Regions from separate parts of the Arthrobacter sp. P1_B3 genome, predicted to be linked through region 1. Evidence: riboswitches for the same ligand, from Rfam matches in the RefSeq annotation. Region 1 holds a riboswitch; each other region holds the start of a gene.

Region 1 (2,255 bases):
CTTCGGCGAAGCAGTGCGCGGTGACCCGGGCCCCTTCATCGTGGGCGGCCTGGACGGCGTCCTTGACCGTCCGGGCGGGAAAGCTGGCCGCCAGGTCGCCGGCGTCGCGGTCGATCCAGTCCCCCACGAGCTTGACCCAGCCGTCGCCCGCGCGGGCCTGCTTCCGCACCGCCTCTACGAGATCCTCCGGCTGGACCTCGATGGCCAGGCCCGGCAGGTAGCGCCGGGTCCTGCCGAGGTGCCGGCCGGAGCGGATGATCCGGGGAAGGTCCGCCCGCTGCTGGAGCCAGCGGGTGTCGTGGACCGCGCCGGCATCTCGGACCAGCAGCGTCCCGGCGTCCCGGTCCGCCAGGGCCTGGGATTCGGCGGTGTCCTCGGAAACGTCCCCGCCCGGGCCCAGGCCGATGTGGCAGTGTGCGTCCACGAACCCGGGAATGACCCAGCCGTCCAGCACGGTCTCCGGCGCGGCTGCCGGGCGGCGGAAGGTCAGCAGTCCGTCCACCGACCAAAGTCCGCGGCGTTCCTGGTCCGCGGCCGTGAGGATGGGGCCGCTGAATTCGATGATGCCGGTCATGGCCTAAGCCTAATCCGCATGACAACCCGCCGGCCCAGATCATCCAGCCCCAGCTGCGCTTCGTGCACCCGCAGGGCAGCCAACGCCTGGCCCGGCTGGGCGAATTCCTCGAAACCGCAGCTCGCGTAAAACGGCCCATTGAACGGAATGTCCGCGAAGGTGCTAAGCGTCATCGATAAACAGCCACGACTCCGGGCCGCATCGATGGCCGCCTCCACCACGGACCGGCCGATCCCCCGCCCGCCGAAGTCCGGCTGCACGGAGAGTTGCTCCAGGTGGGCCTGGCCGCCGAGTTCGTCAACGCGGGCAAATCCTACGGGCGGGTTTCCGGCGACAAGTATGAAGCGCGGCTCGACCGGCGTCGTCAACGCCGGAGCCGGGAGCGCCTGGTCCCCCGGCTCCGCTTCGAGGATGCGGTCTGCTGCGGCCTCGAGAACCGGCAGCGCCGGAAGGTCTTCCGGCGTCGCCGTCCTGATCCGGGCCGCGGCCCCGGGCACAGTCACAATGCCAAGCTAACACCGCGGTCCGCCGGCCGCGTCATACTCCACAGCCGTCGACAGGCACGTGGTAGCTTCGTCTACGACCACACGGGTGCCCCCTGCAGGGGCTGAGATCGGGCTGACGCAGCCTGCGACCGTTGAACCTGTCCGGGTAATGCCGGCGAAGGAAGTGAGTATTTTCGTGAATACCCAATTGACCCAGCACAGCCCTGCCCAAATCGAGCCCGTCCAAATTGAGTCAGCCCAAAATGAGCCTGCAGCCGCCACGCAGTCGCTGAAGTCCCACTCGCTGGCCTTCACCACGGACCCGGACCATGGCATCCGCGTCCCGGTGACCGAGATTGRCCTGGAACCCTCACCGGGCGGCGTCGGGAACGCACCCTTCCGGGTCTACCGCACCGCCGGCCCCGGCAGCGATCCGGTCCGCGGGCTGGAGCCCTTCCGGGCATCCTGGATTGAGGCCAGGGCGGACACCGAAACCTACGCCGGCCGGGAACGGGAGCTGCTCGACGACGGCAAGTCGGCGGTGCGCCGGGGTGCGGCGTCGGCCGAGTGGCGGGGCGGCCGGCCGGTGCCGCGGCGCGCCGTTGAGGGCAAGACCGTCACGCAGATGCGCTACGCCCGGGACGGTGTCATCACACAGGAAATGCGGTTCGTCGCGCTGCGGGAGAACTGCGATGTGGAGCTGGTCCGCAGCGAGGTGGCCGCGGGGCGGGCGATCATTCCCAACAACGTCAACCACCCCGAATCCGAGCCGATGATCATCGGCAAGGCGTTCCTGGTGAAAATCAACGCCAATATCGGCAACTCCGCCGTGACCAGTTCCATCGCCGAGGAGGTGGACAAACTCCAGTGGGCCACCCAGTGGGGCGCGGACACGGTCATGGACCTCTCCACCGGGGACGACATCCACACGACACGCGAATGGATCATCCGCAACTCCCCCGTCCCCATCGGCACGGTCCCGATCTACCAGGCGCTGGAGAAGGTCAACGGTGAGGCGAATGCCCTGACCTGGGAGATCTTCCGGGACACCGTGATCGAGCAGTGCGAGCAGGGCGTGGACTACATGACCATCCACGCCGGGGTGCTGCTGCGCTACGTGCCCCTGACAGCCAACCGGGTCACCGGCATCGTCTCCCGCGGCGGCTCCATCATGGCCGGCTGGTGCCTGGCGCACC
Region 2 (2,255 bases), on a different contig from region 1:
GAGCGTCTCAAGGCGGCCCTGGCCGATGACCCCCGGCTCGCGTCGCGCCTGGCGCTGTGGGCCAGGCGCCTGCTGGGTGAGGTCCTGACCCACGCCCAGCGGGTCAGCCTTGAGCACGAGTTCCTCGCCGGGCTCTCGGGGCTGGACGACGCCGACGCCAGGGAGCTGGTCAGCGGCCTGACGGCCGAACTCGCAGCGAACCACGCGCGCAGGATGGCAGGGCTGGGGCTGGCCGGGTAGGTCCAGTACCGAGCGCCAGCCGCGGTGCCGGCGAGGTTGCCGGCCAGGGTGGCCGCGGCCCGGAACGCCGGCGGGCTTGCGGGCCGGGGAACCTGCCTAGGATTCCGCAGCGTCCAGCGCCGCCAGCAGTGCACCCGCGGCGTGGGCCGGATCAGCGGCGTCGGTGATCGCCCGGACCACCACGATCCGCCGGGCGCCGGCCTCGACTACCTGCTCGACGTTGCTGAGGTCGACCCCGCCGATCGCGAACCACGGCACGACCCCGTCGACTTTGCCGGTGCCGTCCGCTTCCGCCCGGCCGATTGCCTGGGCGGCGTAGCGCACCAGGTCGAGGCCGACGGCGGCGCGTCCCGGCTTGGTGGGCGTCGCCCACACGGGTCCCACACAGAAATAGTCGAGTCCTTTACGGCCTGGTGAGGCGGCAATGGCGGCGTCCACCTGTTTCGGGCTGTGGGTGGACAGGCCGATCACGGCATCCTTGCCCAGGAAGCCGCGGGCGGCGTCGAACGAAATGTCCTTTTGGCCGATATGGAACACCGGCGCCCCGGACAAGGAGGCGATGTCAGCCCGGTCATTGACGGCCCACAGCCGTCCGTGGCGCTGTGCTGCCGCGTGAAGGACCTCCAGGAGTTCGAGTTCCTCCGCCGCCTCGAGCGATTTGTCGCGCAGCTGGATGATGTCAACGCCGCCTGCGAAGGCGGCGTCAACGAAGTCCTCGAAGTCGCCGCGGTCCCTGCGGGCGTCGGTGCAGAGGTAGAGGCGGGCGGTGGTGTGGAGGGGGTCCTGGCTCATGGCACCAGCCTAGTTCCTCTAAACTGGGCGCATACCGCGGGAGCCCGCAGCAGCCATGTCGCCGCTGCACGGCTGAGAGGGCGTCAGAGCCGACCGCTTGACCTGATCCGGCTAGTACCGGCGTAGGGAAGGAATTTTTTTATGGGCTCACGAGCCGGCCGCGCAGCCGAAGCCGCAAATGACGCCGCTTCCAGAGTTTGTGACGCCGGGCCCGGTACCGCAGGGGACATCAGCGCCGAAGGCATCACCACAGACATCACCGCAGACGTTGCCGTGATCGGCGGCGGCGTGATCGGCCACGGCATCGCGTTCGAGGCCAGCCGCGCGGGCCGGTCCGTGGTGCTGATCGATGATGCTCCCGGCAGCGGAGCCAGCTGGGCCGCGGCCGGCATGCTGGCCCCCGTGAGCGAGCTGCACTACCAGGAGGAGCAGCTCCTGGAGCTGATGCTTGAGTCCTCCCGGCTGTGGCCCGGATTCGCTGCCGAAGTCGACGCCGGTGCGGGGATGGACGCCGGTGCCGGGGGCACGGAATGCCGGGCCGGTACCGGCTACCTGACGACGCCGACCCTGGCCGTCGGGGCCGACGCGGCGGACCGGCGCGCGCTCGCGGACCTGAGGGAAGTCCAGCAGGCCTGCGGCCTCACCGTGGAACCGGTGACAGTGCGCGAGGCGCGGAGCCGGGAGCCGCTGCTGAGTCCCGGCATCTCGTGCGCCTTCGACATCCCGGCCGATCACCAGGTGGACCCCCGCCTCCTGATCGCCCGGCTCGCCGGCGTGCTCGGCACGGAGGGCGGGAGTTTGATCCGGCGGCGCGCGGCGGGCCTGCTGTGGCAGGACGGACAGGTTGCGGGCGTACGGCTGGCGGGTGGCGGTTTCGTGCGGGCCGCAGAAACCGTCGTCGCCAACGGGCTCGGCGCCGCCGGGCTCGAGGAGCTGCCCGCCGGACTGGCGCTGCCGCTGCGGCCCGTCTACGGCGACATCCTGCGCCTTCGCGTGCCCCCGCATCTTCAGCCGCTGCTCACCGCAACCGTGCGGGGCATGGTGCGCGGGGTTCCGGTGTACATCGTTCCCCGCCAGGACGGCACCGTGGTGATCGGAGCCACCCAGCGCGAGGACGGACCGTCGAATCCGCATGCCGTATCTGCCGGCGGCATCTACCAGCTGCTGCGGGACGCCCAGCAGCTGGTGCCCGCGGTCGCCGAGCTGGAGCTGCTGGAAGCCAC
Region 3 (2,255 bases), on a different contig from region 1:
ACGTCGTCGAGTGCCTCGCGCACGCGCGGCCAGATCTCCGCCGCCGGGACGGCGAGGTTCTCCGCACCGAAGGCGACGTCGTCGCCGAGGCGGGAAAGCACCACCTGGGTTTCCGGGTCCTGCTGCACAAGCCCGGCGCGGCCGCGATGCGCCCGTGGCGGGGCACCGTCGATCAGCAGGCTTCCGGTCTCGTCTGAGTCTTCGGAGTCGCCGGCCGGCCCCGAGGCGCCGGCCGCGCCGTCGCCCAGCACGCCGGCCAGGGCGTGGAGCAGCGTCGATTTGCCGGCGCCGGAGGGGCCCAGCAGGAGCACGCGCTCCCCCGGCCGGATGTCCAGCTCAAGGCCGCTGACGGCGGGCCGGGGCCTTCCGGCGTGCCGCCAGCCCCAGCCGCGGGCCGTGACGGCGGCCGGCCGGACGCCTGTTGAAGATCTCATGGGTGCTCTGCAGAGTTCAGGATAAGAGGGTTCTGGAGAAGCGATCAGGAGAAAACAGGCTCCGTGGCGGCCTTGCGGGAGGCAAAGGAGCCCAGCACTCCGGTCTTGGCCAGGCCGCGGGTGGCGAGCCAGGACAGTCCGCCGGCAATCACTGCGCCGGAGATTGTGGTGAAGGCGATGTAGGCGAGCTTGTCCCCGGCTGCGTAGGCGATGTTCCAGCCCCACGGCAGGAAGGAATCGTTGAGGCCGCAGAACAGGCCCGCGCTGGCTCCGGCGAGCAGGGACACCGGCAGGTTGAACTTCTTATAGAGGAAGGCCGCGAAGACCAGTTCCGCGCCGAGGCCCTGCAGGATGCCGGAGATCAGCACCGTGGTGCCGTACTGCGAGCCCATGATGAGCTCGCCCGTGGCCGCGACGGTTTCGCAGAAGAGCGCTGCGCCCGGCTTGCGGATGATGAGCATGCCCAGCACCGCCGGGATCATCCAGCCGCCGGCGTAGAGTCCGCTGAGCGGCGGGTAGAGCGCGTTGACCGGGACCGAAATGAGGTTCGCGCCCTGGGACCAGGCCCAGAAGATGACGCCGCCGGCAACGGCGATCAACGCGGCCACCACAATGTCCACCACACGCCAGGTGTAGTTGCGCCGGGCCGATGATGGGCTGGCGGAACCATGCTGTGCTGAAATATCTGTCATGTCGTCCTCCTGAGGAACAGGAGGGGAGGGTGCTCCGGCCGGCTTCGGCTTCCGCCGCCCTCCGCGCACCCTGAGAACTCGACTCCCTTGCGCCGGTACTAACCGGATCAGGTTCGAGGGTCTGCGGCTGCCCGCACTCTCAGCGCCCACCTAAGGTTTCCCCGGATTTTTCCGGTGATGCCCGACGGCGGCGCTCCCCTGTCGTAAATTGTTTCGCCCTTGTGGGCTGGCTCAGTTTACACCCGGAGGGCCGGGTTTTCAGTGGTGTGCCGTCACAATCCGGGACGGGGCAAAGCAGGTCTCCGCGGCCGGGAACGCCCCGCTTGGTAGAGTCGACGTGTCGGACACCCGGACCCGCCAGCGGGCGGCCTCGTCACCCACCGGAAAGCTGGATTATTTTGACGCAGACACCAGCCACACAAGATCCCTCCGGGGAATACGACCCTGACTCGAGGGAGCCGCAGCCGCAGGGATCCCTGGCGGTGCTCATCGGCCGGGTACTGGCCGAGATGGACGCGCTCCAGTTCGCGTCGTTCAGCAAGGACGACGCCCTGGACCTCGGGCTCCTCCTTGTCGAGCTGGGCAGGCAACGCTCGCTGCCCATCGCGGTCGACATCACCAAGGGCGAGCAGGTGCTCTTCCACGCAGCGCTGGACGGTGCCACGCCGGACAATGAGCGCTGGATCAACGCCAAGAAGCGGACCGCCATGCGGTACGAGGTCCCGTCCCTGCTGGTGGGCCTCCGGGCCCGCGCTGCCGGCGGAATGATCGAGGACAACGCCTGGTGGGACCAGACGGAGTTCGCCGCCCACGGCGGGGCGTTCCCCATTTACGTGCGCGGCACGGGCGCCGTCGCCGTCGTCACCGTCTCCGGCCTGCCCCAGAAGGCGGACCACGAACTCGTGGTCGAGGCCCTGCGGATGGTCCTCACACCGGAACGCTAGGCTAGGGAGAGACCCTGTTCCCGTCCCAAGGAGACCGAAGAATGAACATCATCATCAAGCTGCTCGGCACCGGCATCAGCCTCCTGGCCGGCTTTGCCGGCACCAAGCTGGTGGACACCATCTGGGAAAAGTCCACGGGCAACAAGCCGCCCAAGGGCCACGACGACGACGTCCCCACCACGCTG

Evidence for each region. Region 1 has a riboswitch for thiamine pyrophosphate ahead of thiC (phosphomethylpyrimidine synthase ThiC). Riboswitches for the same ligand answer to the same signal wherever they lie in the genome.
Region 2: another riboswitch for thiamine pyrophosphate. It lies ahead of thiO (glycine oxidase ThiO); the one in region 1 lies ahead of thiC (phosphomethylpyrimidine synthase ThiC).
Region 3: another riboswitch for thiamine pyrophosphate. It lies ahead of AC1D2F_RS14560 (ECF transporter S component); the one in region 1 lies ahead of thiC (phosphomethylpyrimidine synthase ThiC).

Annotation. Positions count from the first base shown of each region.
Region 1 covers NZ_JBFTZV010000007.1:22,078-24,332, forward strand. The annotation lists gene AC1D2F_RS10230 (amidohydrolase family protein) at 1-574, opposite strand, end outside; gene AC1D2F_RS10235 (GNAT family N-acetyltransferase) at 571-1,077, opposite strand; TPP riboswitch at 1,152-1,260, shown strand; gene thiC (phosphomethylpyrimidine synthase ThiC) at 1,256-2,255, shown strand, end outside.
Region 2 covers NZ_JBFTZV010000004.1:198,681-200,935, reverse strand. The annotation lists gene AC1D2F_RS06520 (ferritin-like fold-containing protein) at 1-240, shown strand, start outside; gene thiE (thiamine phosphate synthase) at 337-1,032, opposite strand; TPP riboswitch at 1,059-1,179, shown strand; gene thiO (glycine oxidase ThiO) at 1,174-2,255, shown strand, end outside.
Region 3 covers NZ_JBFTZV010000013.1:65,279-67,533, reverse strand. The annotation lists gene AC1D2F_RS14565 (ABC transporter ATP-binding protein) at 1-434, opposite strand, end outside; gene AC1D2F_RS14560 (ECF transporter S component) at 479-1,126, opposite strand; TPP riboswitch at 1,193-1,336, opposite strand; gene AC1D2F_RS14555 (heme-degrading domain-containing protein) at 1,525-2,070, shown strand; gene AC1D2F_RS14550 (DUF4235 domain-containing protein) at 2,112-2,255, shown strand, end outside.